3 regions of the Pseudomonas macauensis genome follow, and region 2 is predicted to be linked to each of the others. Evidence: riboswitches for the same ligand, from Rfam matches in the RefSeq annotation. Region 2 holds a riboswitch; each other region holds the start of a gene.

What was found. A riboswitch is a leader RNA that binds a small molecule or an ion and turns the genes downstream of it on or off. The one in region 2 is predicted to bind cobalamin.
Region 1: linked by a shared signal. The riboswitch ahead of btuB (TonB-dependent vitamin B12 receptor) and the one ahead of SD196_RS03890 (TonB-dependent receptor domain-containing protein) in region 2 are both predicted to bind cobalamin.
Region 3: linked by a shared signal. The riboswitch ahead of cobW (cobalamin biosynthesis protein CobW) and the one ahead of SD196_RS03890 (TonB-dependent receptor domain-containing protein) in region 2 are both predicted to bind cobalamin.

The regions. Positions count from the first base shown of each region.
Region 1 covers NZ_CP138377.1:1,590,154-1,599,808, reverse strand. The annotation lists gene cbiB (adenosylcobinamide-phosphate synthase CbiB) at 1-502, opposite strand, end outside; gene bluB (5,6-dimethylbenzimidazole synthase) at 499-1,155, opposite strand; gene SD196_RS07595 (cobyrinate a,c-diamide synthase) at 1,152-2,447, opposite strand; gene cobO (cob(I)yrinic acid a,c-diamide adenosyltransferase) at 2,476-3,087, opposite strand; gene btuB (TonB-dependent vitamin B12 receptor) at 3,102-4,916, opposite strand; cobalamin riboswitch at 5,054-5,280, opposite strand; gene SD196_RS07580 (ABC transporter permease) at 5,411-6,556, shown strand; gene SD196_RS07575 (ABC transporter ATP-binding protein) at 6,571-7,338, shown strand; gene SD196_RS07570 (MlaD family protein) at 7,339-8,277, shown strand; gene SD196_RS07565 (ABC-type transport auxiliary lipoprotein family protein) at 8,274-8,912, shown strand; gene SD196_RS07560 (hypothetical protein) at 9,059-9,313, opposite strand; gene SD196_RS07555 (hypothetical protein) at 9,511-9,655, opposite strand, start outside.
Region 2 covers NZ_CP138377.1:816,283-825,937, reverse strand. The annotation lists gene SD196_RS03915 (dihydrodipicolinate synthase family protein) at 1-295, shown strand, start outside; gene abaF (fosfomycin efflux MFS transporter AbaF) at 454-1,827, shown strand; gene SD196_RS03905 (aldehyde dehydrogenase (NADP(+))) at 1,841-3,427, shown strand; gene SD196_RS03900 (Ldh family oxidoreductase) at 3,621-4,625, opposite strand; gene dxs (1-deoxy-D-xylulose-5-phosphate synthase) at 4,880-6,784, shown strand; cobalamin riboswitch at 6,813-7,013, shown strand; gene SD196_RS03890 (TonB-dependent receptor domain-containing protein) at 7,101-8,972, shown strand; gene SD196_RS03885 (HAD family hydrolase) at 9,148-9,655, opposite strand, start outside.
Region 3 covers NZ_CP138377.1:692,234-701,888, reverse strand. The annotation lists gene SD196_RS03305 (hybrid sensor histidine kinase/response regulator) at 1-649, shown strand, start outside; gene cobM (precorrin-4 C(11)-methyltransferase) at 739-1,494, opposite strand; gene SD196_RS03295 (cobalamin biosynthesis protein) at 1,491-1,904, opposite strand; gene SD196_RS03290 (CbtA family protein) at 1,976-2,680, opposite strand; gene SD196_RS03285 (CbtB domain-containing protein) at 2,796-2,984, opposite strand; cobalamin riboswitch at 3,089-3,302, opposite strand; cobalamin riboswitch at 3,374-3,569, shown strand; gene cobW (cobalamin biosynthesis protein CobW) at 3,804-4,856, shown strand; gene cobN (cobaltochelatase subunit CobN) at 4,965-8,696, shown strand; gene SD196_RS03270 (3-deoxy-7-phosphoheptulonate synthase) at 8,855-9,655, opposite strand, start outside.

The DNA of each region.
Region 1 (9,655 bases), 770 kb from region 2:
CGGCCACGGCGAACCAGAACAGCGCGGCGAACACCGCGTCGCTGCCATTCTCCAGCACCGACTCGGTGGCGGCGCGGGCCACGGCGGACTCGTCCAGCGCGGAGGTCTCGCGGCTGACCATATAGCCCACGCGCAGGCGCGCTTCATTCAGGTCGCCGTCACGCAATGCCAGCGCCACCGGCTCGGCGTGCTCACCCAGGCTGCGCAGCCCCAGCGCGGCATACAGGGCGAGTGCCTGGACCAGCCAGCCAACGTAGGGCAGCAGGCTCAGCAGCAGCGCGATCAAGGTCAGCGGGATCACCGCCAGCACCCAGGCGGTGACGCCGTGACTGCGCCATCCAAGGCCGGGCGTGTCGCTCGCAGCATCGGTGCGCGAGCGATTGAAGCGGCGCTCCAGGCGGTCCGCGAAGCGCCCGAAGGCCACCAGCGGATGCCAGCGTTTCGGTTCGCCCAGCAGCGCGTCCAGCGCTACCCCGAGCACAGTCAGCAGCGCCAGGTTCATGGCTGCTCTCCCCAATGATTCTCGAATACCAACTCGGTCAGCGGGCGCGGCTGACGCCAGCCTTCCAGGGCCAGCATGGGCGCCGGGTAGAACTGTTCCACCGGGCCAAGGCAGATCACCGCCACCGCCTCGGCGCCGGCGGGCAGCCCCAGCAATTCGCCCAATGCGGCCGGGTCGAACAGCGATACCCAGCCCATCCCCAGACCTTCCGCGCGGGACGCCAGCCAGAGGTTCTGGATGGCGCAGGACAGCGACGCCAGGTCCATCTGCGGCAGCGTGCGACGACCGAAGACATGCGTCTCGCGGCCTTCCATCAGGGCCGCCACCAGGAGCTCGGCGCAGTCGAGCACGCCCTCCACTTTCAGCCGCATGAATTCACTGGAGCGCTCGCCCAACGCCTCGGCGGTGCGCAGGCGCTCCTCTTCCACCAGACCGTGGATTGCCTGGCGCAGCTCCGGCCGGGTGATGCGCAGGAAGCGCCAGGGCTGCATCAGGCCGACGCTGGGCGCCTGGTGCGCGGCCTCCAGCAGGCGGGCGAGCAGCTCAGGCGCCACCTCGCCGCCACTGAAATGGCGCATGTCGCGGCGTTCGGCGATGGCGCGGTAGAGCGCGGCGCGCTCCTCGGGGCTGAAGGCGTGGTCGGTCGTTTTCATGGTCTGAGCAACGCCGCTGCGGCGTCCGGGTTGGACGGCAGGTAGAAGTGGATGTAGGAGGCGGTGAGCCGGCCACGGCGGAACACCGCCTCGGCCACCGGTTTGTCGTTCGGACAGACGCCTCGGGCCAGCGGCGCTTCCGCGCTGTCCAGCAGCGAATGGTGGAAGGTGTGGCCGCGCAGGGTGCCTTCGGGCAGCGTCACGGCTTGCAGCGCCAGGGCCGCCAGGCGCTTCTGCATGCGCGCCTCGCCGGGCAGCAGGCCGAGCAGTTCGGCGCGCTCGCCCGCCACGTCGGTCAGTGCGTCGAAGAGATAGAGCATGCCCCCGCACTCGGCCAGGATCGGCTTGCCGGCAGCGTGGTGAGCGCGGATCGCATGGGCCATGGCCCGGTTTTCCGCCAGCGCCCGCAGGTGCAGTTCCGGGTAACCGCCGGGCAGGTAGAGGCTGTCCACCTCGGGCAGCGCCTCATCGCGCAGCGGCGAGAAGAACACCAGTTCCGCACCCAGTTCACGCAGCAGGTCGAGGTTGGCCTGGTAGAGGAAGGCGAAGGCATTGTCCCGCGCCACGCCGATGCGCACGCCGTCGAGGCGGTCTTGGGCAACGCGCGGCTCGGGCGCTGCGAAGCTCACCGGCGCCGGCAGCTCGGTACTGGCGCTGGCAGCCAGGGCATCGGCGGCGGCGTCCAGGCGGGCATCGAGGTCGGCCAGTTCATCGGCCTGCACCAGCCCCAGGTGGCGGCTGGGCAGCTCCACCTCGGTGTCGCGCGGCAGCGCGCCGTACCAGCGAATCCACTCCGGCAGGCTGTCGCGCACCAGGTCGCGATGGCGCTGGCTGCCGATGCGGTTGGCGAGCACGCCGGAGAATGGCAGGTCCGGTTGGTAAGTGGCCATGCCGACCGCCAGCGCGCCGAAGGTCTGGGCCATGGACTGCCCATTGATCACCGCCATCACCGGTACGCCGAAACGACGGGCGAGATCGGCGGCCGAGGGTGAGCCGTCGAACAGCCCCATCACGCCTTCGATCAGGATCAGGTCGGCCTCCTCGGCGGCTTCCCAGAGCAGGCGGCGGCTCTCAGCCTCGCCGACCATCCACAGGTCCAGCTGGTACACCGGCGCGCCGCTGGCGCGGGCGAGGACCATCGGGTCGAGGAAGTCCGGGCCGCACTTGAACACCCGCACCTTGCGCCCGAGGCGCGTGTGCAGGCGCGCCAGGGCGGCGGTGACGGTGGTCTTGCCCTGGCCGGAAGCGGGGGCGGCGATCAGGAGTGCGGGGCACTGACGGGAGTCGGACATCAGGTGCGCTCCGGCACGACGGCAGCCATCAGAACTCCACCCCTTTCTGCGCCTTGATCCCGGCCTTGAAGGCATGCTTCACCAGGCCCATCTCGGTCACGGTATCGGCCGCCTCGACCATCGCCGGCAGCACGCCGCGCCCGGTGGCGACCACATGCTGCATCGGCGGGCGGGCCGCGATGTCGGCGAGCACGGTATCCAGCTCCAGGTAGCCGTGCTTGAGGGCGATGTTCACCTCGTCCAGCACCACCAGGCCGACCTGCGGATCGCTCAGCAACTGGCGGGCGACCTCCCAGGCCTCGCGGGCCTTGGCGATGTCGCGCTGGCGGTCCTGGGTCTCCCAGGTGAAGCCCTCGCCCATCACGTGGTAGCTGACCTCCTCGGGGAAGCGCCGGAAGAAGGCCTCTTCGCCGGTGGTGGCCGCGCCCTTGATGAACTGCACCACGCCCACCTTCATGCCATGGCCCAGCGCGCGGGCGACCATGCCGAAGGCCGAACTGCTCTTGCCCTTGCCGTTGCCGCTGTGAACCAGGAACACACCGCGCTCACCCTGGGCCTGGGCGATCTTCTCGTCGACCACGGTCTTCTTGCGCTGCATGCGCGAACGGTGGCGTTCGTCCTTTTCCGGGGATTCGCTCATCGGTCTCTCTCCTCTCAAAGGGCCTGGTAGCGCACGCCGAAGAGTACGGCGCGGCCGGGCTGCTCATAGCCCAGGGTGGTCTGGTAGTCGGCGTCGAACAGATTGCTCAGGCGCGCCTGCAGGCGCCACTCCGGGCTCAACGCGTATTCGCCGCGCAGGTCCAGGGTGGCGAAGCCGCCCAGGCGATTGCGGTTGCCCAAGTCGTCATAGCGGCGACCCTCGGCGTGCAGGCTGGCGCCCAGGCTCAGCGCGTCGAAGCGCCGGTCGAGGTCCAGGTTGAACAGTTGCCGGGCGCGGCGCGGCAGGTCGTTGCCACGGCTGCCGCTGGCGCGGCTTTCCGGGTCGAGCAGGCTGGCGTTGGCGTTCCACACCCAGTCCCACCACTGGCTGCCCAGTTGCAGTTCGATGCCGCGGATGCGCGCCTGGTCGATATTGTCCGGTGCCCGCAATGCCGAGTCGTAGGCGATCAGGTCGTCGACCACCGTGCGGTACAGGTTCGCCGCCCAGTGCCCCCACTCGTGGCGGCCGTCCACGCCGAGCTCCACGCTGCGCGAGGTTTCCGCGTCCAGGTCGGGGTTGCCGTAGCCGGGGTAATAGAGTTCGTTGAAGGTCGGCGCCTTGAAGGCCGTGCCGTAGCTGGCGAAGGCCCGCACGGCGTCGGTCAGCGCGTAGCCCCAGGCGAGGTTGCCGGTGTTGCGGCTTCCGAACTGCTGGTTGTCGTCATGGCGCAGGCTCAGCTGCCAGTCATGACGCCCCAAGCGGCCCAGGTACTGGGCGAAGGTGCCGCGATTATCGCGGGAGGTCACCGCATAGTCGGTGGAGCTGCTCAGCTCGTCCTGCTGCCAGTCGTAGCCCAGGGTCAGGGTATGGCCGGGCGCGAGTTCCAGGTCGTTCTGCCAGGACGCGGTATCACGGCGGCTGTCGAAGCGCGAGTAGAAGGCGCCGTCCTGGTAGGCATCGGACTTGTCCTCGCTGCGCCCAGCGGACAGGCTCACCTGCCAGGGCTCCAGCGGGGCGAAGCGCGCGCGGCCGCCGATGACCCGCTGCACACCATCGTTGTAGGCATCGAAGCCCTGGGTGCGACGGCTGTTCACCGTGTCGAAGTCGTTGTGCGAGTCGGTCTGCAGCAGGCTGCCGTCCAGTTCCAGGCCGCTGTCGAAACGGTAGCCCGCACGCAGCGAACCTGAGAGGTTGCGGTAACCGTCACTGTCCGGCTCATGGCCGCTGGCGCCGTTGGCCTTGGCGTCGATGCCGGCGGTATCCAGGCTGGACACGCCCAGGGCGAACCAGCCGCGCCCGTTGCCGGCCGAGACCCCGGCACTGCCTTCATAGGTGCTCTGGCTGCCCGCGCCGGCGTAGGCCCAAGGCTTGAAACCCTGGTCCACGGCCTGGCGGGTGAATATCTGGATCACCCCGCCGATGGCTTCGGAGCCATACAGGCTGGAGCGCGGCCCGCGCACCACCTCGATGCGTTCGACCAGTTCCACCGGCAGGTCCTGGAGCGATGCACCGCCAGAGGACACCGAACCGGCCTTGATGCCATCGATCAGCACCAGCACATGGTCGGATTCGCTGCCGCGCAGATAGAGGTTGGTGGCCTTGCCGGGCCCGCCGTTGCTGCTCAGGGAAATCCCCGGCAGGCGCCGCAGCAGATCCGGCACCGACTGCGCCTGGGCGCGTTCGATGTCCACGCGGTCCAGCACGCTGACCGAGGCGAGGCTCTGCCCGGCGCGTTGCTCGGTGCGCGTGGCGGTCACCAGTTGATCGTCGAGCGCCAGCGGCGCTTCGTCGGCCGCCTGGCCCAAACAGGAGAAGCCGCTCAGCGCCAGGGCTGTCGGCCAATAGAGAAAATGTTTCACGTGAACTCACTCCGCCGCTCTCACCCGCGCGGCTCTGACCCGAAAAGGCAGGCGGAGGACGGGAACGCCCCGGCAGCAGGCCGGAGCGATCGGCAGCGCCTCCCGCGATGCCATGGCTTGCAGCAGGCCGGTCTCCGGGCTTGCGAGTGGAGTCGTGACTGGCTCCTGAAACCGCGCCTTCCCATGCCAAGGGCACAGTGGCGAAATGCGGCTCGATGCTCGCTTACCGTTGCGGGGGCAGCGCCGGACTGGTCGGACCCTGGGGTCTGAATTCACCGGCTTCCCTGTTTCACCCCCGACTTGCGCCGGGGGCACCTGAAGCAGGCGCGCAGCTTAGAGGCTCGCGGCCTGGGGCGTCAATTGAACAAGCTGTCGCGGCCAGTGCCGACGCCCGCGCCAGAGCGGCTCAATCGATAAACACAAGTCAAGTGGAGGCATGGCAGAACTTCGCTAGAATGCGATGCATGACGACGACCGCACGGCCCGGCCAACTCCAGCTCGATCCCCACTCCAGCCCCCCACTGATGCACGTCAGCGGCGACTGGACTCTGGCGCATTTCAGCGCCCTGGAATCCCAGGTCGCCGGCGTGCGCCACGGCGGCCAGCCCGCCGCGCTGGATTTCAGCGACCTGGGCGCGCTCGATACCGCCGGCGCGGCGCTGCTCGCCGAGCTCATCGGCGGCACGCGCATGGACCAGCTCGAACAGATCACCCGCAACCTGCCCGCCGAGCGCCAGGCCCTGCTGCGCACCGTGGGCAGCGCCATCACCCAGTGCCGCCTGGACGAACGCAAGCCACCGCCCGGCAACGCCGTCGTCGACGTACTCGAACGCATCGGCATCGCCACCCTGACCTTCCGCGGTCATGTGATCGGCGGGCTGGGCTTCATCGGCCTGCCCCTGCAGACCCTGGCGCGAACCCTGCTGCGCCCGCGCCGCTGGCGCCTCACCTCGCTCACCGCGCACATGGAGCAGACGGGCCTGGACGCTGTACCCATCGTTGCCCTGCTCACCTTCATGGTCGGCGCGGTGGTGGCCTTCCTCGGCGCCACGGTGCTGAAGAAATTCGGCGCGGCGATCTACACCGTCGACCTGGTCGGCTTCGCCTTCCTCCGCGAATTCGGCGTGCTGCTCACCGCCATCCTCCTGGCCGGCCGCACGGCCAGCGCCTTCACCGCGCAGATCGGTTCGATGAAGGCCAACCAGGAGATCGACGCCATCCAGGCCCTGGGCATGGACCCGGTGGAGCTGCTGGTGCTGCCCCGGGTGCTCGCCCTGCTGCTGGTCCTGCCGATGCTGACCTTCCTGGCGATGATGTCCGGCATCTTCGGCGGCGGCGTGGTCTGCGCCCTGAGCCTGGACATCTCGCCACGCATGTTCCTCTACATGCTGCAGAACGACATCGCCGTGCAGCATTTCCTGGTGGGCATCGTCAAAGCCCCGGTGTTTGCCTTCATCATTGCCGTGATCGGCTGCCTGGAAGGCTTCCGCGTCAGCGGCAGCGCGCAGTCGGTGGGCGAGCACACCACCTCCGCCGTGGTCCAGTCGATCTTCGTGGTGATCTTGCTGGATGCGGTGTTCGCGCTGTTCTTCATGGAGATGGGCTGGTGAGCGAACCGATCATCATGGTCCGCGATCTGGCCAACCGCTTCGACAGCCACGCCGTGCACGAGCACCTGGACCTCGACGTGATGAAGGGCGAGATCCTCGGCGTGGTCGGCGGCTCCGGCACCGGCAAGTCCGTGCTGCTGCGCAGCATCATCGGCCTGCGCCAGCCCAGCGAAGGCAGCGTCCACGTATTCGGCCAGAACCTGCCGGCGCTGCCACCGTCACAGCGATCGAAGCTGGAGCGGCGCTTCGGCGTGCTGTTCCAGAACGGCGCGCTGTTTTCCTCGCTGACCGTCAGCGAGAACATCTGCCTGCCGCTGATCGAGCACGCCGGGCTGTCCCGCAACGATGCCGAATTCATGGCCAAGGTGAAGATTTCCCTCGCCGGCCTGCCGCCGGATGCCGGCGCCAAGTACCCCGCCGAACTCTCCGGCGGCATGGTCAAGCGCGCCGCCCTGGCCCGCGCCCTGGCGCTGGACCCGGACATCCTGTTCCTCGACGAGCCCACCGCTGGTCTCGACCCCATCGGCGCCGCGGCCTTCGACCAACTCATCCTGACCCTGCGCGACGCCTTCGGCCTCACCGTGTTCCTGGTCACCCACGACCTGGACACCCTCTACACCATCTGCGACCGCGTCGCCGTGCTCTCGCAAAAGCGCGTGCTGGTAGTGGGGCCGCTGGATCAGGTGGCCGAGACCAACGACGCCTGGGTACAGGACTACTTCCACGGCCCACGCGGCCGTGCCGCGCTGCAGGCCACCGAACACCTGCGGGAGGAAAGCTGAATGGAAACCCGTGCCCATCACGTGCTGATCGGCCTGTTCACCCTGATCGTCTCGATCGGCGCGCTGCTGTTCGCGCTGTGGCTGGCGCAGTCGAGCAACGACCAGAAGTTCAAGTTCTACGACGTGATCTTCAACGAAGCGGTGACCGGCCTCTCAGAAGGCGGCACCGTGCAGTACAGCGGCATCCGCGTGGGCGACGTGGTGTCCCTGCGTCTGGATCCGAACGATCCGCGCAAGGTCCGCGCGCGCATCCGCGTCTACGAAAGCACGCCGATCCGCGAAGACACCCGTGCCAAGCTGGCGCTTACCGGCGTCACCGGCCAGGCCATCATCCAGCTCTCCAGCGCCGCCCAGGACAGCCCGCCGCTGGTCAGCCAGGACGGCAGCATCCCGGTGATCAAAACCATCCCCTCGCCGCTGGCCAAGCTCCTGGCCAATGGCGAAGACATCGCCACCAACGTCAACACCCTGCTCGCCAACGCCAGCCGGCTGTTCTCCCAGGAGAACGTCGACCACATCAGCCGCACCCTCGAGCATATGGACCAGGCCACCAGCGTGATCGCCGATCAGCGCGCCGATATCCGCCAGACCATCAAGGAAATGGCCGCCGCCAGCGAGCAGGCGCGCATCACCCTGGCCAACGCCAGCGCACTGCTCGAACGCGCCAACCAGACCCTCGGCAGCCGCGGCCCGGCCATCCTCGACGACACCCAGAAGACCCTGGCCGCCCTGCGCGCCAGCAGCGAGCGGGTCGAGCAACTCCTCAACAACAACTACGACGCGGTGAACGGCGGCATGAGCGGACTGGGCGAAATCGGCCCGGCGGTGCGCGAGCTGCGCGCCACCCTCGAGGACCTGCGCGGCGTCACCCGTCGCCTGCAGGAGAACCCCGCCGGCTACCTGCTCGGCCGCGAACGCAACAAGGAGTTCCAGCCATGACCGCCCTTCCCCGACTGCTTGGCGTCGCCGCCCTGCTCGGAATGCTCAGCGCCTGCTCGATCCTCCCGGAAGCGGAAACCCCGGACTTCTATCTGCTGCCGGCGGCCCAGCAACCCGTGCGCAGCAACGCGGCGGTGCACTGGTCGCTGCGGGTCAGCGCCCCCAGCGCAAGCCTCGCGCTGGATAACAACCGCATCGCCGTGATCCCGCAGGGCAACCAGATCAGCAGTTACCAGGGCGCGCGCTGGAGCAACCGCGCACCCGGCCTGCTGCGCGACCGGCTGCTCGACGCCTTCACCGCCAACGGCAGTATCCACGCCCTGAGCAGCGACGACGCCAGCCTGCAGGCCGACCTCGACCTCACCGGCGAACTGCGCGCCTTCCAGAGCGAATACCAGGGCGGCAAACCGGTCGTGCACATCCGCTACGAAGCGCGTCTGGTGCGCACCCTCGGCCAGCGCATCGTCGCCTCGCGCAGCTTCGAGGTCCGCCAGGCGGTGGACGGCAAACAGGTCGCGGAAGTGGTCAGCGCCTTCGGCAAGGCCAGCGACCAGCTCGCCGCGCAGGTAGTGGAGTGGACGTTGCAGCAGGGGCAGGCGCAAAAGATCGGGCAGCCAGCCCAAGCCGACAACTGACCCGTGGCCTGAGCTGATCGATACCAGCAGGGGCCGCCCGCGGGCCGTCCATTGCACATAAGGCACGGATTATCTGTAGGAACGAACTTGCTCGCTAAGGAGCGCTCCAGCGGGGACGCCAAAGTGCCCCCTTGGCTGGCCTGCCGCTACTTGTGGCAGTGGTACGGGCTCTCGCCCTCCAGCTCCTGATCCGTCTCCACATCGCGGATGGTAACGATGGCCTTGGGGTACACCGAGCAGAGGGAATTGCGCACGGTGTAGATGCCGCTGCCATGGGCAAGGAACTTGCCGTTGCTCAGGGCCTTGCCCGACTCGTCGTGGGCGCTGACTTCGTAGTTGCCGGTCATGGTGATGCAGCCACCGAGGGCCAGCAGGGACAGTACGGGGATCAGGTATTTCATGGCATCTCCTTGCTACGCGATGCGCCGACAGTGGCGCGCCCGTCGTTCCCTGACGGTTTCGCGAAAGCGGGCTGGTGATTCGAACGACCGCCAGCAAGTGGCGGTGGGAGTTCGACCCGAACTCAGCGACGCAGTTCAGCCAGCGGCCCCACCAAACCCGTGAGATTGTCTGGAGGGCTCACCGCGGGAAGGTCGTCTCAGCGCTTGCCCATCGAGCGACGGGAGCCGCGCGGATGCGGCGGACGGTATTCCGCCTTGTCGTGCGGCTTGCGGTGCTGATAGGCCGAATTCGCCTGCTTCTGCGCCGCCAGGGCGGCCTTGGCGAGTTCGGTCAGGGACAGA
Region 2 (9,655 bases):
CTCCGGCATGTCCAACGTCTTCCCGCAGGAAGGCGAGACCATCTTCCGCCTGTGCAAGGCCGGTCGCTTCGAAGAGGCCATGCCGATCTACGAATGGCTGATGCCGATCCTCCACCTCGACGCCCGTCCGGACCTGGTGCAGTGCATCAAGCTCTGCGAAGAGATCGCCGGCCGTGGCACCGCCCTCACCCGCCCGCCACGCCTGGCACTGCAAGGGGCCGACCGCGAGCACGTCGAGCGAATCATGGCCAAGGCCCTGGCCACCCGGCCGAAGCTGCCTGACGTGGGCCTCTGAGTTCATTCGAGACAGCCCTCGCCCCAGCCCTCCCTTTGAGGGAGAGGGGACTGTTCGTGCCGGCTTGAAGCCTTCACGAACGCCCCCTCCCTCGGACAGGGCGAAGGCGCGGAGAACCTCCCCCTCTTCCCACCGCGGACCAACGGAGCCCCACCGCCATGACCTCCACGACGACCGCCGCATCCCGTGATCTGCCCCGCGAAACCACCCACGCACCCGCCGGCCTGAAACGCGTGGTCGCCGCCGCCATGGCTGGCACCGTGGCCGAGTGGTACGAATTCTTCCTCTACGGCACCGCCTCGGCGCTGGTCTTCGGCCAGCTGTTCTTCCGCCAGACCGACAGCCCCATCGATGGCATCATCGCCGCGTTCGCCCTCTACGCCGTGGGCTTCCTCGCCCGCCCGCTGGGCGGCCTGGTGTTCGGCCACTACGGCGACAAGCTGGGCCGCAAGCACCTGCTGCAGATCAGCCTGATCGTGGTCGGCATCACCACCTTCATCATGGGCTGCCTGCCCACCTTCGAGACCATCGGCTATGCCGCGCCGGTCCTGCTGGTGCTGCTGCGGTTGATCCAGGGCTTCGCCTTCGGCGGCGAATGGGGCGGCGCAATCCTGCTCGTCTCCGAACACAGCCCGGACGATCGCCGGGGCTTCTGGGCCAGTTGGCCACAGGCCGGGGTGCCGGCCGGCAACCTGGTGGCGACCGTCGCCCTGTTGCTGCTTTCCAGTGGCCTGTCGGAACAGCAGTTCCTCGACTGGGGCTGGCGCGTAGCCTTCTGGTTCTCCGCCGTGGTAGTGCTGATCGGCTACTGGATTCGCAGCCGCGTCGACGACGCGCCGATCTTCAAGGAGGCCCAGGCGCGTCAGCAGCACGTCCAGCAGGCTCAACTGGGCGTGGTGGAAGTCGTCACCCGCCACTGGCGCGCAGTGCTGGTCGGCATCGGCGCGCGCTTTGCCGAGAATATCCTCTACTACACCGTGGTGACCTTCTCCATCACCTACCTCAAGCTCGTGGTACACAAGGACACCTCGCAGATTCTCCTGCTGATGTTCGGCGCGCACCTGCTGCACTTCTTCATGATCCCGCTGATGGGCTACCTGTCCGACATCGTCGGGCGCAAGCCGGTGTACCTGACCGGCGCGTTGCTCACCGCGTTGTGGGGCTTCGTCGGCTTTCCGATGATGGACACCGGCAACGACTGGCTGATCATGGCCGCCATCGCCCTGGGCCTGGCCATCGAATCGATGACCTATGCGCCCTACTCCGCGCTGATGGCCGAGCTGTTCCCCACCCACGTGCGCTACACCGCGTTGTCGCTGTGCTACCAGGTGGCGCCGATCTTCGCCGGCTCCCTGGCGCCGCTGATCGCCGTCAGCCTGCTCAAGCAATACAACAGTTCCACCCCGATCGCCTGGTACCTGGTCGCCGCCTCGCTCATCTCCCTGGTCGCCGTCGGCCTGACCCGCGAAACCCGCGGCAAGTCGCTGCGCGAAGTGGACGCCGAAGCCGCCTCCCGCCACGCCAAATCCTGATCCGGAGCCCCCGATGACATCCGAACTCGCCCGCAACTTCATCGCCGCCCGCCGCAGCGGCGCCGGCAGCATCCGCCTGCAAAGCCTCGATGCCACCACCGGCGAAGCACTGCCCCGGACCTTCCTGCAAGCCACACCCGAGGAAGTGGACGCCGCCGCCCTCGCCGCCGAGACCGCCTTCCCTATCTACAGCAACCTGCCCGCCGAGCGCCGCGCCGAATTCCTCGACGCCATCGCCCGCGAACTGGAGGCACTGGACGACGACTTCATCGCCATCGTCTGCCGCGAAACCGCCCTGCCCGCCGCACGCATCCAGGGCGAGCGCAGCCGCACCGCCAACCAGATGCGCCTGTTCGCCAGGGTGCTGCGCCGCGGCGACTTCCACGGCGCCCGCATCGACCGCGCGCTGCCCGAGCGCCAGCCGCTGCCGCGCCCGGACCTGCGCCAGTACCGCACCGGCGTCGGCCCGGTGGCAGTGTTCGGTGCCAGCAACTTCCCGCTGGCCTTCTCCACCGCCGGCGGCGACACCGCCGCCGCGCTGGCCGCCGGCTGCCCGGTGGTGGTGAAAGCCCACAGCGGCCATATGGCGACCGCCGAGCGGGTCGCCGAAGCGATCGTTCGCGCGGCCGAAGCCACCGGCATGCCGGCCGGCGTGTTCAACATGATCTATGGCGCTGGCGTCGGCGAAGCGCTGGTGAAGCACCCGGCGATCCAGGCCGTGGGCTTCACCGGCTCGCTGAAAGGTGGGCGTGCGCTCTGTGATCTGGCCGCCGCCCGCCCGCAGCCAATTCCGGTGTTCGCCGAGATGAGCAGCATCAACCCCGTGCTGGTCCTGCCAGCCGCACTGCAAGCGCGTGGCGAACAGGTCGCCCGTGAACTGGCAGACTCGGTGGTGCTCGGCTGCGGCCAGTTCTGCACCAATCCCGGGCTGGTCATCGGCATCGCCTCGCCGGCCTTCAGCCTGTTCACCGCCCAGCTGATCGCCGAACTGGGCCAGCGCCCGGCGCAGACCATGCTCAACGCCGGCACCCTGAAGAGCTACGAACGGGGCCTGGCGCGCCTGCACGCCCACCCCGGCGTGCGCCACCTCGCCGGACAGGCGCAGGAAGGCCGGCAGGCACGGCCGCAACTGTTCCAGGCCGACGCCCGGCTGCTGCTGGACGGCGACGAGCTATTGCAGGAGGAGGTCTTCGGCCCGACCACCGTAGTGGTGGAAGTCGCCGACGAGGCCGAACTGCGCCGCGCCCTGGCGGGCCTGCACGGCCAGCTCAGCGCAACCTTGATCGCCGAGCCCGCCGACCTCGCACACTTCGCCACACTGGTGCCGCTGCTGGAACGCAAGGCCGGCCGCCTGCTGCTCAACGGCTACCCGACCGGTGTGGAAGTCTGCGACGCGATGGTCCATGGCGGCCCCTACCCGGCCACCTCCGACGCGCGCGGCACCTCGGTGGGCAGCCTGGCCATCGACCGCTTCCTGCGTCCGGTGTGCTACCAGAACTACCCCAACGCGCTGCTGCCCGATGCGCTGAAGGACGCCAACCCGCTGGGCATCGCCCGGCTGGTGGATGGCGAGACGACACGGGAGCCGTTGTCCCGTTGAGGGTTCGTCGGTGAGGGAGTGAATGTCGGCCAGTCCCGCACCGACGATCAGCCCCGGCCTGGCGCCGGGGCTTTTTTATGCGCGGGTGGAGAACCAAGGGGCTTTTCGTAGGAGCGAGCTTGCTCGCGAACCAACCACCGCTGCGGGCCCAGGTTCGCGAGCAAGCTCGCTCCTACAGAGAATGTACCCCGCGTTACTCCAGCAGCCCACGCAGATCGGCATACAACGAATCGCTGATCTCCACGCCCTCGGCCAGGCTGCGCTCACGCGCGGCGAAGCGGCGTTGCGAGGGCAGGCGCGCGCCCATGTCGACGATGGATTCGAACAGCGTCTCCGCCCGCGCCAGGTGCTGCGCGGCATCGGCGCCAAGGAAGCGCGTGGGGTCGATGGCGATCAGCAGTTCGCCGTGATAAGGCGACGACTTCGTCCCGGCATCGAAGACCGAGGACTCGGCACTGGTCAGGTCGCCAATCAAGGGCCCGGCGATCAGCTCGACCATGGTCGCCAGTGCCGAGCCCTTGTGCCCACCGAAGGTCAGCATGGCGCCCTCGAGCACGGCGCCAGGGTCGGTGCTGGGGTTGCCGTCGGCATCGATGCCCCAGCCCAGCGGAATCGCCTTGCCCTCGCGCTCGTGCAGCTGGATTTCCCCACGCGCCACGACCGTGGTGGCGAAATCGAAGACGTAGGGGTTCTGCCCGGCCCGCGGCCAGCCGAACGCGATGGGATTGGTGCCGAACAACGGCCGCGTTCCACCCGCCGGTGCCACGTAGGCCTGGGCCGGCGTGACCGCAAGCGCCACCAGGCCGTGGGCGGTGATCCGCTCGATCTCCACCCAGAGCGCCGAGAAGTGCACGCAATGATTGATCGCCAATGCGGCGATGCCCTGGCTGCGCGTCTTCTCCACCAGCTTCGGCAAGCCAAGATCGAAAGCGCACTGCGAGAAGCCGCCCTTGGCATCGACGCGCACCAGCGCCGGCGCGGGCTCCGACAGCTCCGGCACGGCATCGAGCGACACCTTGCCGGCGCGCGCCGTATGGATGCAACCCAGCAACCGCCAGACGCCATGGGACGTACAGCCATCGCGCTCACCGGCCAGCACGGTGTCGGTCACTGCCTGCACGTGGGGTTCGCTGAAACCGTGGTGGCGCAGGATCGCCACCGACAGCTCGCGCAATTCTTCCAGGCTCAATCGGGTCACGCCGTCCTCCTCAATCCTTACCCGTCGTCTGCGTCCGATGCGGCAATCCGCCGCCGGACCGTTCCGGCCTACAGTGGCCGCTCCGGCCTCCCACCGCTTGCGCACAATCGGCTAGCCCGACGACGATTTCGGCACAGCCCGCGACTGCGATCCGACCATCCGGTCAGCCGATGGATTGGCCCCACGTTGCTTGGGCCAATCCCAAGCATCAGGTAAACTCCCGCATCTTTTGCCTTCTCATAACGATCAGCCTGATGCCCACGACGTTCCACGAGATTCCCCGCGAGCGCCCCGCCACGCCCCTGCTCGACCGCGCCAGCACGCCGGTCGAACTGCGCCGGCTGGGCGAAGCGGAGCTGCTGACCCTCGCTGACGAACTGCGCCAGTACCTGCTGTACAGCGTTGGCCAGACCGGCGGCCATTTCGGCGCCGGGCTCGGCGTGATCGAGCTGACGGTCGCCCTGCACTACGTCTTCGACACCCCGGACGACCGCCTGGTGTGGGACGTCGGCCACCAGGCCTACCCGCACAAGATCCTCACCGGCCGCCGCGAGCGCATGGGCAGCCTGCGCCAGAAGGACGGCCTGGCCGCCTTCCCGCGCCGCTCGGAGAGCGAGTACGACACCTTCGGCGTCGGCCACTCCAGCACCTCCATCAGCGCCGCACTGGGCATGGCCATCGCCGCGCGCATGCAGGGCTCGGGCCGCAAGTCGGTGGCGGTGATCGGCGACGGCGCGCTGACCGCCGGCATGGCCTTCGAGGCGCTGAACCACGCGTCGGACGTGAAGGCCAACATGCTGGTGATCCTCAACGACAACGACATGTCGATCTCCAAGAATGTCGGCGGCCTGTCCAACTACCTGGCCAAGATCATCTCCAGCCGCACCTATTCGAGCATGCGCGAGGGCAGCAAGAAGATCCTCTCGCGCCTGCCGGGCGCCTGGGAGATCGCGCGCAAGGTCGAGGAACATGCCAAGGGCATGCTGGTCCCCGGCACCCTGTTCGAGGAGCTGGGCTGGAACTACGTCGGCCCCATCGACGGCCACGACCTGCCGACCCTGATCGCCACCCTGCGCAACATGCGCGACCTGGACGGCCCGCAGTTCCTCCACGTGGTGACCAAGAAGGGCAAGGGCTTCGGCCCGGCCGAGATCGACCCCATCGGCTACCACGCCATTACCAAGCTGGAGCCGATCAAGGCCCCGGCGGAGCCGAAGAAGCCATCCGGTCCCAAGTACTCCAGCGTGTTCGGCCAGTGGCTGTGCGACATGGCCGCCCAGGACCCGCGCCTGGTCGGCATCACCCCGGCGATGAAGGAAGGCTCGGACCTGGTGGCCTTCGCGGATAAATTCCCGGACCGCTACTTCGACGTCGCCATCGCCGAGCAGCACGCCGTGACCCTGGCGGCCGGCATGGCCTGCGACGGCGCCAAGCCCGTGGTGGCGATCTACTCCACCTTCCTGCAGCGCGGCTACGACCAGCTGATCCACGACGTCGCGGTGCAGAACCTCGACGTGCTGTTCGCCATCGACCGCGCCGGTCTTGTGGGCGAAGACGGCCCGACCCATGCCGGCAGCTTCGACCTTTCCTACCTGCGCTGCATCCCCGGCATGCTGGTGATGACCCCCAGCGACGAGAACGAACTGCGCAAGCTGCTCACCACCGGCCATCACTTCGAAGGCCCGGCGGCGGTGCGCTACCCGCGCGGCACCGGCCCCAACGCCCTCATCGAGGCGGCGCTGGAACCGGTCGAGATCGGCAAGGGCGTGGTGCGCCGCGAAGGCAAGGCCGGCAAGGTCGCCTTCCTGGTGTTCGGCGTGCAACTGGCCGAGGCGCTGAAAGTCGCCGAGCAGTTCGACGCCACCGTCGCCGACATGCGCTTCGTCAAGCCGCTGGACGAGGAACTGGTACGCCAGCTGGCCGCCAGCCACGACCTGCTGGTGACCCTCGAGGAAAACGCCGTGATGGGTGGCGCCGGTGCCGCCGTCAGCGAATTCCTCGCCCGCGAGAACATCCTGCAGCCGATCCTGCACCTGGGCCTGCCGGACTACTACGTCGAGCACGCCAAGCCCGCACAGATGCTCGCCGAGTGCGGTCTTGACGCTGCCGGCATCGAACGCTCGGTGAGCGCTCGCCTGGAGGCGCTCGGCAACCGCTGAGCGCATGCCTCTCCCGGAGTATTGCCAGTGACGGGCGCACCCACTAAGGTGCGCCCGTTTTCGTTCGAGGTAACGGGAAGCAGGTGAAAGACCTGCGCTGCCCCCGCAACGGTAACCGACCGCAGGCCCCGGCCTGCAGCGCTGCGAACCGCCACTGTGCATCCGCATGGGAAGGCCGCAGACGTGAGTGTCGGCAGCCCGGAGACCGCCCTCGTACGCCCCGACAGGTGTTGCGGAGGGCCGCACCGTCAAGTGCGGCCCGCCGCCCTTGCCACGCCCTCCTCGAAAGTCATCCGACCGCTTTTGAGGACGATCCATGAAACTGACCCGACTCGCCCTGGCCACCGGCCTGCTGCCCGGCCTGGCCTTCGCCGAAACCACCGTTCCGACCGGCGACGTCTACGCCATGCCCGCCCTGGTGATCACCTCGGGCCGCCACGTCCAGCCGCGCGCCCAGGCCACCGCCGCCAACAGCGTATTCACCCGCAAGGACATCGAACGCCTGCAGGTACGCAGCGTGCCCGAACTGCTCAAGCGCGTGCCCGGTGTGCAGATGGGCAGCTCCGGCGGGGTGGTCTCCTACTCCGTTCGCGGCACCAGCACCGCGCAGACGCTGGTCCTGGTCGACGGCCAGCGCGTTGCCTCGGCCAGCACCGGCATCGCCCGCCTGGACTACCTGAGCATCGACAACATCGAACGCGTGGAAGTGACCCGCGGTCCGCGCTCGTCGCTGTACGGCGCCGACGCCATCGGCGGGGTGATCCAGATCTTCACTCGCCGTGGCGAGGCCGGGCTGCACCCGGAAGTGCGCCTGGCGGCCGGCAGCCACGGCACCTTCGAACGCAGCGTGAATCTCTCCGGCGGCGACGAGCGCACCACCTTCAACCTGGGCGGCAGCCTAGACGAGAGCGATGGCTGGGACCGCACCAGCGACAACGTCGGCGCCGACAGCGACGACGACGCCCAGCGCAACAAGGCCGTGCACCTGAACCTCGACCACCGCTTCAACGAGGACTGGAAGGCCGGCCTGAACCTCAACGACCAGCGCGGCAAGAACGAATACGACGACGCCTACAACTTCGAGCCGGGCCTGCCGCGCGACGAATTCCGCGTCAGCAGCTACAGCGGCTACCTCGAAGGACAGCTCACTGACATCTGGAACAGCCGCCTGGAACTGGGCCGCAGCTTCGACCGCAACAAGGCCGTGGGCGCCGCCGACAGCTGGAACAACGGCACCCTGGAAACCACCCGCCACTCGGCCGGCTGGATCAACCGCCTGCAACTGGACGCCGCCAACCAGCTCGCCCTGGGTGCCGACTGGTACGAAGACCGGGTCGAAGGCAGCACCGAGTTCGCCCAGGACCAGCGCGAGAACCACGCCTTCTTCGCCCAGCACAGCTTCAAGGGCGAACATTTCGGCACCGAACTGGGCCTGCGCCACGACGACAACCAGGTCTACGGCACCCAGAACAGCTGGAACGCCGCCTTCAGCCTGCCGGTGGGCGACAACCAGAGCTGGATCGCCAGCTACGGCGAAGGCTTCCGCGCGCCGACCTTCAGCGACCTCTACTACCCCGGCGCCGGTAACCCCAACCTCAAGCCCGAGACCTCGAAGACCTACGAGCTGCAATGGCGCGGCGATTTTTCCGGCACCCATCTGGAGGCCTCGCTGTACCGCACCGACGTCGACGACCTGATCGCCTGGGACAGCACCAGCAACCAGCCAGAGAACATCGCCAAGGCGCGCATCAATGGCTTCGAGGCCAGCGTCGCCCGCGAGGTGCTGGGCTGGCAGGCGAACCTCGGCCTGAGCCTGATAGACCCACGCGACCGCGACACCGGCCACACCCTGCCCACGCGCGCGCGCCGCACCCTGAGCCTGGACCTCGACCGCCAGTTCGGCGCCTACGGCGTCGGCGGCTCCTGGCGCGCGGTCAGCCAGCGTTATGACGACGCCGCCAATACCCGCGAACTCGCCGGCTACGGCGTGCTCGACCTGCGCACCAGCTGGCTGGCCAGCGATGAGATTCGCTTCGACCTGAAGCTGGATAACGCCCTGGACCGCAACTACGCCCTGGGCGACTACCTGCGCCCGACCAGCCCGATGGACTTCATGGGCGAAGCCCGCCCCTACCGCGAACCGGGCCGCACCGCGCTGCTGGCGGTGACCTGGACGCCGGAGTTGTAAGGGCCTGCCCCGACCGTAGGGCGTACAACCGTTCGCGGTTGTACGCCGTCGGCGCCAAAGCCCGGGCAAGGAGCAGTTCGTAGGGCGAATAACGCCTCTGGCGTTATCCGCCGTTGTGGGATTTGGGTGTTTCTGCGCCAAAGCACTGAATATCCCTGTTCACCCGTCTGAGGGCCTAGCCCAACACCCCCGCCATCCGCCCCAACTCCGCGCAATCACGCGCATGCCAGTCGGTCAGCTCCGGCCAGGGATTTTCCGGCAGATGATCCGGCAGGTTCACCAGCGCACTGCACGCACCAGCCGCGCGGGCGCAGTCGAGATCGAAGCGATAGTCGCCGACCATCAGCATCCGCTGCGGCGCCACATCCCAACGCGACGCCAAACGCAGCAAGCCGTCCGGGCTGGGCTTCGGATCAGCCTCGCCACGGCCGAGAACATCCTCGGCGGCGAAGCAATCGCCAATGCCGATGGCCTCCAGAGTGATCAGCGCCAGCTCATGGGCATTGCGGGTCAGGATACCCAGGCGATAGCCCGCGCCATGCAGCGCCCGTACCAGCGCCACCGCACCGGGCGCTGCGGTGGAGGCCACCGCCAGCTCGCGCTCGTGCTCCAGCAGCCAGGCATGCTTGGCCGCCGCCTCGTCCTCTGGCAGTGCCGCGAGATGGGAGAGGATGTCGTGCTCC
Region 3 (9,655 bases), 120 kb from region 2:
CAGCGGGCCGGGGATTCCCGAGCGCGAGCGACAGAAGGTGTTCTGGGAATTCCACCAGCTCAACAACCCCGAGCGCGACCGCAGCAAGGGCCTCGGTCTGGGCCTGGCGATCGTCCAGCGCACCGCTCGCCTGCTCGATCACCCGCTGGCGCTGCATTCGCGCGAAGGCCACGGCAGCGTCTTCATGATCAGCCTGCCCCGCGCCACCGCCGTGCAGCCGCGCAAAGAGGAAATCCCACCGCCACGCACGGTGGTCGGCACGGACAAGCTGATCTACGTGATCGAGGACGACGCGGAAAACCGCGAAGGCCTGCGTCTGCTGTTCCAGAGCTGGGACTACCGCCACGTCATCGTCGCCGACGTCGCCGACCTGCTGGACGACCCGGCGGCGCGGGAGAAACCGGACCTGATCATCAGCGACTATCGCCTGCGCGACCACCAGACCGGCATCGACGCCATCACCCGTCTGCATGCCCACTATGACGACGACTGGATCGCCGCCGTGCTGGTCACCGGCGACACCGACCCGCACCTGCTCGCCCAGGCCGCCGCCCACGGCTGGCCGTTGCTGCACAAGCCGCTGGCGGCAGAACAGTTGAAGGCGATGATTGACGAACAGCTCAGCGAGCTGGAGCCGCTGGACGATTGAACCTGATGGCCTCTGAGGGAGAGAGCTTGCTCGCGAACAGCGTTACCCGGCGATACCAACGCTGGGCAGGTTCGCGAGCAAGCTCGCTCCTACAAAGAGCCGCCTCGATACAGATGCGCATGCCCTGCGCTGTACAGCGACGAATCGGCAAAGCCCTCTGCCCCCAGCACCTTGCCGACCAGAATCAGCGCCGTGCGACGGAAGCCCTTGGCGGCAGCCTTGGGCAGGATGTCGCCCAGAGTACCGGTGACCTGGTCCTGATCCGGCCAACTGGCGCGATGGATCACCGCGATCGGGCAATCCGCGCCGTAGTGCGGCAGCAGTTCGGCCACGATGGATTCCAGCTGGCCGACGCCCAGGTGAATCGCCAGGGTTGCGCGATGTTGCGCCAGCTCGGCGAGGGATTCGCCTTCGGGCATGCGCGTCTTGCTGGCATAGCGGGTAAGGATCAGCGTCTGGGAAATGTCCGGCAGAGTCAGCTCGCAGCCGAGAATCGCCGCACAGGCGGAGGTGGCGGTGACGCCGGGGATGATCTCGTAGGGAACATCCAGCTCGCGCAGCTGGCGAATCTGCTCGCCGATGGCGCCGTACAGCGACGGGTCGCCGGAGTGCACGCGCGCCACATCCTTGCCCTCGGCGTGGGCCTGCGCCAGTAGCGCGACGATCTCCTCCAGATTCAGCTCGGCGGTGTTCACCACGCGCTCGGCGTTGTGCCCTTCCAGTACCGCCGGCGGCACCAGGGAGCCTGCGTAGAGGATCACCGGGCAGGCGCGGATCAAGCGCTGGCCCTTGACCGTGATGAGTTCCGGATCGCCCGGACCGGCGCCGATGAAGTAGACCGTCATGGTTGCTCCTGGGGCTCAACGGGGACAAAGGCCAGCGCACAGGTGGCCTGCTCGCTGCGGCGCTTGCCCACCAGCAAGCGTGCCGAGGCACCGCCCTGGGCTTCGGCCTGCAGCAGTGCCGCGGCCTCGGCCACGCTGGCGCTGCCTGTCGCCGCGCGCACCACGTCGGAGGGCTCGCCCAGGTGTTTCTCGCAAGCGGCCAGTTGTTGCGGCGTGAACAGCGCCAGCGGCAGGTCGAGCGCGGCGGCCAGGGCGGCCAGTCCTTCCTCGTCGGCCTTCAGCGTGGCGCTGGCCAGCGCGGTGAGGTTCGACTCGTCGAGCCCGGCCTCGGCCAGCGTCTCCCGCAGCAAGGCACGCAGTTCATCGAGCGGGCAGCCCCGGCGGCAACCGAGGCCAGCAACCAGCGTCATCGTCACTCTCCTCCAAATGAAAAACCCCGCAGTCGGCTGGGCCGGCTGCGGGGTCGAGCATAGCGCGTGGATCAGGCCGACGGCGCGAAGCGGCGGAACAGCCAGGCCGCAACGAGGCCGAGCGCCACCCAGAACACCGCGTTGGTGACCAGCGAGGCAATGATGAACTCATGGGCGAGGCTTTCCGGCGCGAGGCTGGAATGCACGTCCGGCTGGGGCGCGCCGATCACATGTGGTACCACCAACAGCGCGGCACCGACGATCTTCAGTGCCCAGTTGCGGCCGAACACCAACAGTGCGAGGCCGGCGGCGGTGGACGCGGCGGTGCCGATCCACCAGGTCTGGCGCAGGGTCAGCTCAGCGGCGGCGGTGCCCGGAACCTCCGGCGGCAGCCCCAACGACGGCGCCAGGGTGAACACGGCGAAACCGCCCAGGCCCCAGAGCAGGCCTTCGGAGGTCTTGCCCGGTTCGCGCAGGGTGAACAGGCCGGCCAGCATCAGGGCGAAGCCCACGGCGACCACCAGGTTGCCGCCGGTGGTGGAGAGGATGCGCTGCCAGCCGTCTTCCGGCTCCCAGGCTTCCGCGTCGTGATGGTGGCCAGCGGCGGCACCGTCGGCGTGCTCATGACTGTGTTCGGCCATCGCTACCGGCTCGGATTTCTCATAGGTCTCCGCCTTGAGGATCAGCGGGGATACCCACAGCAACTGGACGACAGTCAGCACCAGCGCCGCGATCAGACCGGCGAAACCGGCGGTCTGGGCGATACGTTTGATCATTGCAGTTCTCCGGACTCTCGGGCCGCGTATGGCAGGCAAAGCATGTCCGTGACCGCATCGAACGAGCAGTCAGGGACGCTTCAACTCAGCCGCGTCTACACGCAGCCCACACAGATCAGTGGCAGGGGAAGCCCGCGCTATGACGGGTATCGTGGGCAGCGTTGTGCACCGCTTCCAGATGCGAGAAACCGGCGAAATACACCAGCAGCGCACCGAGCAGGCTGGCGCCGACGGCCAGGGCGATGCGCTTGGAAAGGGGGATGGAAGTGCTCGACGCCTGTTGCGTCAGGATACTGCTGGACATGAACGTTCCCTCTAGAAATCAAAGTAGAGAACGCAGAGGTTGAACGCATTCGAACGCGCCAAAAGGTCGCGCCACGGCCTGCGCCCGCCCACCGCGGGTTTGCCAAAAAACGAAGCATTCCAGGCCGGTCTCCGGGCTTGCGACGTTGGCTCGTGGCCAAGCGGGTCAGTCTTCCCATGCGTGCGCACAGTGACTACTGATGACCCTACGATCGCCTACCGTTGCGGGGGCAGCGCCGGACTGGTCCTTGTGGACGCACCGGCTTCCCGTTTCACCTCGCGCGCGACGGCGCGAGACACCTGAAACCGCGCTAGCTGACCACGAAGCCCCGCGAGCGTCAACCGCGCGGCAACCGATCCCCGGCGATTGACCGCCCCGTCATCGCTGCGTAGCCTTCTGCCCTTCGAGGTTCTCCGGCGCTGGCCGGAGCTAAGAGGGAACGTGGAAATCTTCGGATGCGCCACGGCTGCCCCCGCAACTGTGAACAGCCTGTCTCTTCACGCGCCACTGCCGATTCGGGCGGGAAGGCGAAGGGACGACAGAGGGCTGTGAGCCAGGAGACCTGCCTCGTGACTGGTTTTCGATCTGCTGCGCGTCGGCCATGCTGCGTTGGAGGATCGCCGTGGACTGCTCATTGACTACAGTCAACTCCGCGTCCCCGGCGATCCTCCGCCTTGCCTGGCTCTAGCTCGCGAGATCCAGAACCGGTTCGTTATCAACAGACAACCGGGCGGGGTGATCCGGTGGCGACCTTCGTTGCGCGGCGAACCCGCGCTCGCGCCCTTCATCCGCCTTCCAACTTCCGCTTGCGAGGCGCGCATGAAAACCCTGGCCAAACTCCCCGTCACCATCGTCACCGGCTTCCTCGGTGCCGGTAAGACCACCCTTCTCCGCCACATGCTCGACAATGCCGAAGGCCGCCGCATCGCGGTGATCGTCAACGAATTCGGCGAGCTGGGCATCGACGGTGAAATCCTCAAGCAGTGCTCCATCGGTTGCAGCGAAGAAGAAGCGGTCGGCCGCGTCTTCGAACTGGCCAACGGCTGCCTGTGCTGCACCGTGCAGGAAGAATTCTTCCCGGTGATGCGCGAGCTGGTGGCGCGCCGCGGCGACCTCGACCAGATCCTCATCGAGACCTCGGGCCTCGCCCTGCCCAAGCCGCTGGTGCAAGCCTTCCAGTGGCCGGAAATCCGCAACGCCTGCACCGTGGATGCGGTGATCACCGTGGTCGACAGCCCGGCAGTGGCCGCTGGCACCTTCGCCGCCCATCCCGAGCAGGTCGACGAGCAGCGCAAGCAGGACCCGAACCTGGACCACGAATCGCCGCTGCACGAACTCTTCGAAGACCAGTTGGCCAGCGCCGACCTGGTGGTGCTGAACAAGGCCGACCTGCTGGACGCCGACGCCCTGGCCCGCGTGCGCGCCGAAGTCGCCGAGGAACTGCCGCCGGCAGTGAAGATCGTCGAAGCCAATTCCGGCCAACTGCCGCTCTCCGTGCTGCTGGGTCTGAATGCCGAGGCCGAGCTGCACATCGACAGCCGCCCGACGCATCACGACCACGAGGGCCATGAAGATCATGACCATGACGAGTTCGACTCCTTCCACGTCGACCTCCCGGAAGTAGAAGAGCGCGCCCTGCTGGATGCACTGAACGCGCTGGTCGAACGCCACGCCGTGCTGCGCATCAAGGGCTTCGTCGCCATCCCCGGCAAACCCATGCGCCTGCTGGTGCAAGGTGTCGGCAAGCGCTTCGACAAGCACTTCGACCGCGCCTGGCGCAGCGATGAAAACCGCGCCACGCGCCTGGTAGTGATCGGCCAGGAACTGGACCAGGCCACCATCGCCAACGAGCTGCGTACCGCCCTCTCCTGATCTTGTAGGAGCGAGCTTGCTCGCGAACAGCGTTACCCGGCGATACCAAAGCCGGGCTGGTTCGCGAGCAAGCTCGCTCCTACAGATAGCCACCACAGAGCGAGTTCCATGCACCTGCTGCGCACCCAACCCGGCGGCTTCGTCCCCGACGACGGCATCGCCGACCTGGCCCAGACGCCCGCCGACCTGGTGATCCTCTGCAGCGGCGACTCGCACCTGGCGCTGCTCGCCGAGGCCGCCCGCGAACTGCCGGAGGATTACCCGAGCCTGCGCCTGGCCAACCCCATGCAGTTGCAGAACCACGCCTCGGTGGACCTCTACGTCGACGAGGTGCTGCAGCACGCCAAGGTGATCCTGATTTCCGTGCACGGTGGAGTCGGTTACTGGCGCTACGGCATGGAGCAGTTGGTGGCGCTGGCCGAGCGCGGCGTCACGCTGATCGCGGTACCCGGCGACGACAAACCCGACCCCGAGCTCAGCGCCCTGTGCAGCGTCCCGCCGCAGGATGCCGAACGCCTCTGGCAGTACCTGCGCCAGGGCGGCATGGATAACGCCCGGCAGTTCTTCGCCTGCCTCGCCAACCGTCACCTGCAACGCGATTACGCCTGGAGCGAGCCACAAACCCTGCCGCGCGTGGCGGTCTATCACCCGCAGATTGGCAGCAGCGACCTCGCCCACTGGCAGGTCGACTGGCACCCCGAGTCCCCGGTGGCCGCCTTGTTGTTCTATCGCACGCACCTGCAAGCGGCGAACACCGGTTTTATCGACACCTTCTGCGAACGCCTGCAGGCCCAGGGCATCAACCCACTGCCCATCGCCGTGGCCAGCCTCAAGGAAGCCGCGTGCCTGGCGACGGTAGAAAGCCTGCTCGATAGCGCCGACGCCGAGCTGATCATCAACACCACCGGCTTCGCCCAGTCGAACCCGGAAGCCCCACAGGAGCGTCCTTTCCGGCGCGATGTGCCAGTGCTGCAAGCCATCTGCTCGCTGGATAACCTCGACCTCTGGCGCGCCAACCCGCAGGGCCTCGGCCCGCGCGACCTGGCCATGCACATCGCGCTGCCGGAACTGGATGGCCGCCTCATCACCCGGCCGATCAGCTTCAAGGGCCTGGCCTGGCGCAGCGAGCGCAGCCAGAGCGACGTGGTCTGCTACCTGCCGCACCTGCCAGGCATGGACTTCGTCGCCGAGCTGGCGCGGCGCTGGATGCTGCTGGCGCGCAAGGCCAATGCCGACAAGCGCGTGGCGCTGATCCTGGCCAACTATCCAACCCGCGATGGCCGCATCGGCAACGGCGTCGGCCTCGACACGCCGGCCGCCGCATTGAACATCCTGAGTGCGCTGGAGGCTCAGGGTTATCCGGTCGCCGGTTTGCCCGATTCCGGCACGGCGCTGATCCAGCAACTGCTCGGCGGCGTCAGCAACGACCTCGACAGCCTCGACCTGCGCCCCTGCGCGCAGAGCCTGGCGCTGGACGACTACCTCGCCTGCTTCGCGCGCCTGCCCGCGGCCAACCAGCAAGCCGTGCGCGAGCGCTGGGGCGAGCCGCAACAGGACCCGATGTTCCGCAGCGGCCGGATGATGGTCGCTGGCCTGCGCTTCGGCCTGGGCTTTGTCGGCATCCAGCCAGCGCGCGGCTACCAGCTCGACGCGGCAGCGATCTACCACGACCCGTCACTGGTGCCGCCCCACGGCTACCTCGCCTTCTACTTCTGGCTGCGTGAAGTGTTCGGCGCCGATGCTGTGATCCACGTCGGCAAGCACGGCAACCTGGAATGGCTGCCGGGCAAGGGCGTCGGGCTCTCGGAAGAGTGCTGGCCGGACGCGATCCTCGGCCCGCTCCCCAACCTCTACCCCTTCATCGTCAACGACCCCGGCGAAGGCGCGCAGGCCAAGCGCCGTGCCCAGGCGGTGATCATCGACCACCTGATGCCGCCACTGACCCGCGCGGAAAACTACGGCCCGCTGCGCGACCTCGAACGCCTGGCCGACGAATACTACGACGCCTCCCTGCTCGACCCACGCCGCGCCAGCGAGCTGCGTGGCGACATCCTCACGCTGGTGCGCGAGACCGCGCTGGACCGCGAGCTGGGCCTGCAACTGAGCGACGACCCGGAAAGCTGGCTGCCGCAGTTGGACGCCTACCTCTGCGACCTCAAGGAATCGCAGATTCGCGACGGTCTGCATGTGTTCGGCGAATCGCCCGTGGGCGAGTTGCGCCGCGACACGCTGCTGTCGCTGGTACGCATTCCGCGCGGCGACGGACGCGGCGGCAACGCCAGCCTGCTGCGCGCACTGAGCGAGGATTTGCAGCTGGGTCGCGACCCGCTGGACGAAGCTTTCGCCGAGCCGTGGGAAGGTCTGCGCCCTGACTTGTTGACCGCCGTCAGCGACGAGCCCTGGCGCAGCAACGGTGACACCCGCGAGCGCCTGGAGCTGTTCGCCCTGCGCCTGATCGACGGCTCGGTCAGCGCGCCCGGCAGCGCCAGCGCGGCGGTCCTCACGCAACTTCAGCAGCAGATCGCGCCGACGCTCGACGCCTGCGGCGCCAGTGAAATCGGCCACCTGCTCGCCGGTCTCGCCGGCCGCTTCGTCCCGCCCGGCCCCAGCGGCGCACCCAGTCGCGGGCGCGTCGATGTGCTGCCCACCGGGCGCAACTTCTTCACCGTGGACGTGCGCAACCTGCCCACGCCGACCGCCTTCCGCCTGGGCTTCCAGTCCGCCAGCCGCCTGCTCGAACGCCACCTGCAGGATCACGGCGATCACCTGCGCCAGCTCGGCCTGTCGGTGTGGGGCACGGCGACCATGCGCACCGGTGGCGACGACATAGCCCAGGCCCTCGCACTGCTCGGCGTGCGTCCGGTGTGGCAGGCCGGCAGCCAGCGCGTGGAGGATTTCGAGATCCTGCCGATCAGCCTGCTCGACCGCCCGCGGGTCGACGTGACGCTGCGCGTCTCGGGTTTCTTCCGCGACGCCTTCGCCAACCTGATCCGCCTGTTCGACGCCGCCGTGCAGGCCGTCGCCGCGCTGAACGAGCCGGACGACCTGAACCCACTGGCCGCTCGCGTGCGGGCCGATCAGGCACGCCTGCAAGCCGAGGGATTGGCGCTTGATGAAGCCCGCCGCCAGGCCGGCTGGCGCATCTTCGGCGCCCAACCCGGCGCCTACGGTGCCGGCGTGCAGGGCGTGATCGAATCGCGCCAGTGGGACAGCCGCGCCGACCTTGCCGAGGCCTACCTGAACTGGGGCGGCTACGCCTACGGCAGCGGCGACGACGGCACCCCGGCGCGCGAGCGCTTCGCCCAGCGCCTGTCCGGCCTGCAGGCGGTGCTGCACAACCAGGACAACCGCGAGCACGACATCCTCGATTCCAACGACTACTACCAGTTCCAGGGCGGCATGCTCGCCGCCGCCGAGGTCATCCAGGGCCAGGCGCTGGCCAGCTACCACGGCGACCACAGCCAGCCGGACAACCCGCGCATCCGCACCCTGAAGGAAGAACTCGGCCGAGTGGTGCGCGCGCGCGCGGTGAACCCGAAATGGATCGCCGGCATGAAGCGCCACGGCTACAAGGGCGCCTTCGAACTGGCCGCGACGGTGGACTACCTGTTCGCCTTCGACGCCACCAGCGAGCTGGTCGACGACCACCAGTACCGCCTGCTGGCCGACGCCTACCTGCTGGACGACGACACCCGCGAATTCATCCGACAGCACAACCCCGAAGCCCTGCGCGACATCGCCGAACGCCTGGTGGAAGCGCAGCAGCGCGGGTTGTGGGAGGAGCCGGGGGAGTATCGCGAGACGCTGGAGAACCTGCTGGTGGATAGCGAGGAGCAGTGAGGGATTTCCGGCTTTCGTAGGAGCGGATTTCGTTAAAGCCTACCTCCAGCGCGGTGTGGCGCATTGACGTGTAGGAGCGAGCTTGCTCGCGAACCCGCCCGGCTTCAGTGCTGCCGGAAAACTGGTTCGCGAGCAAGCTCGCTCCTACAGGAAAAGCCTCAGCCGCGACGCAGGCGCTCGGCCGCGTTCAACAACAGCGCCTCCGTGCCACTCCAACCCAGGCAACCGTCGGTGATCGACACCCCGTAACGCAACTCACCGGACAGCGGCTGGCAACCGTCGAACAGATGACTCTCCAGCATCACTCCGCGCAGCGATGCATCGCCGGCCAGGCGCTGGTCGAGCACACTGTCCAGCACCGCCGGCTGGCGCAGCGGGTCCTTGCCGCTGTTGGCGTGGCTGCAATCCACCATGATGCTCGGCTCGATGCCGAGCTTCTCCAGCCCCTGGCGAATCTGCTGCACGCTCTGCGCATCGAAGTTCGGCCCGGCGTGGCCGCCGCGCAGCACCAGATGGGTGTCCGGGTTGCCCTGGGTCTGCACCAGTGAAGGCCGGCCCAGCGCGTCGATGCCGAAGTGCTGGTGCGGGTGAGCGGCCGAGCGCATGGCATCGGTGGCGATGCCGATGCTGCCGTCTGTGCCGTTCTTGAAGCCCACCGGCAGGTCGAGGCCGCTGACCATCTCGCGGTGCACCTGGGATTCGCTGGTGCGCGCGCCGATGGCGGCCCAGCCCAGCAGGTCGTCGAAGTAGCCAGCCACCAGCGGTTGCAGCAGTTCGGTGGCGATCGGCAGACCACGTTCGAGCATGCCCAGCATCAGCCGGCGCGACAGTTCCAGGCCGCCGGCCATGTCGCCCGTGCCGTCCAGCTGCGGGTCGTAGACCAGGCCTTTCCAGCCGATGGTGGTGCGTGGTTTCTCGACGTAGGCGCGCATTACCAGCAGCAGCTGGTCGCTCACCTG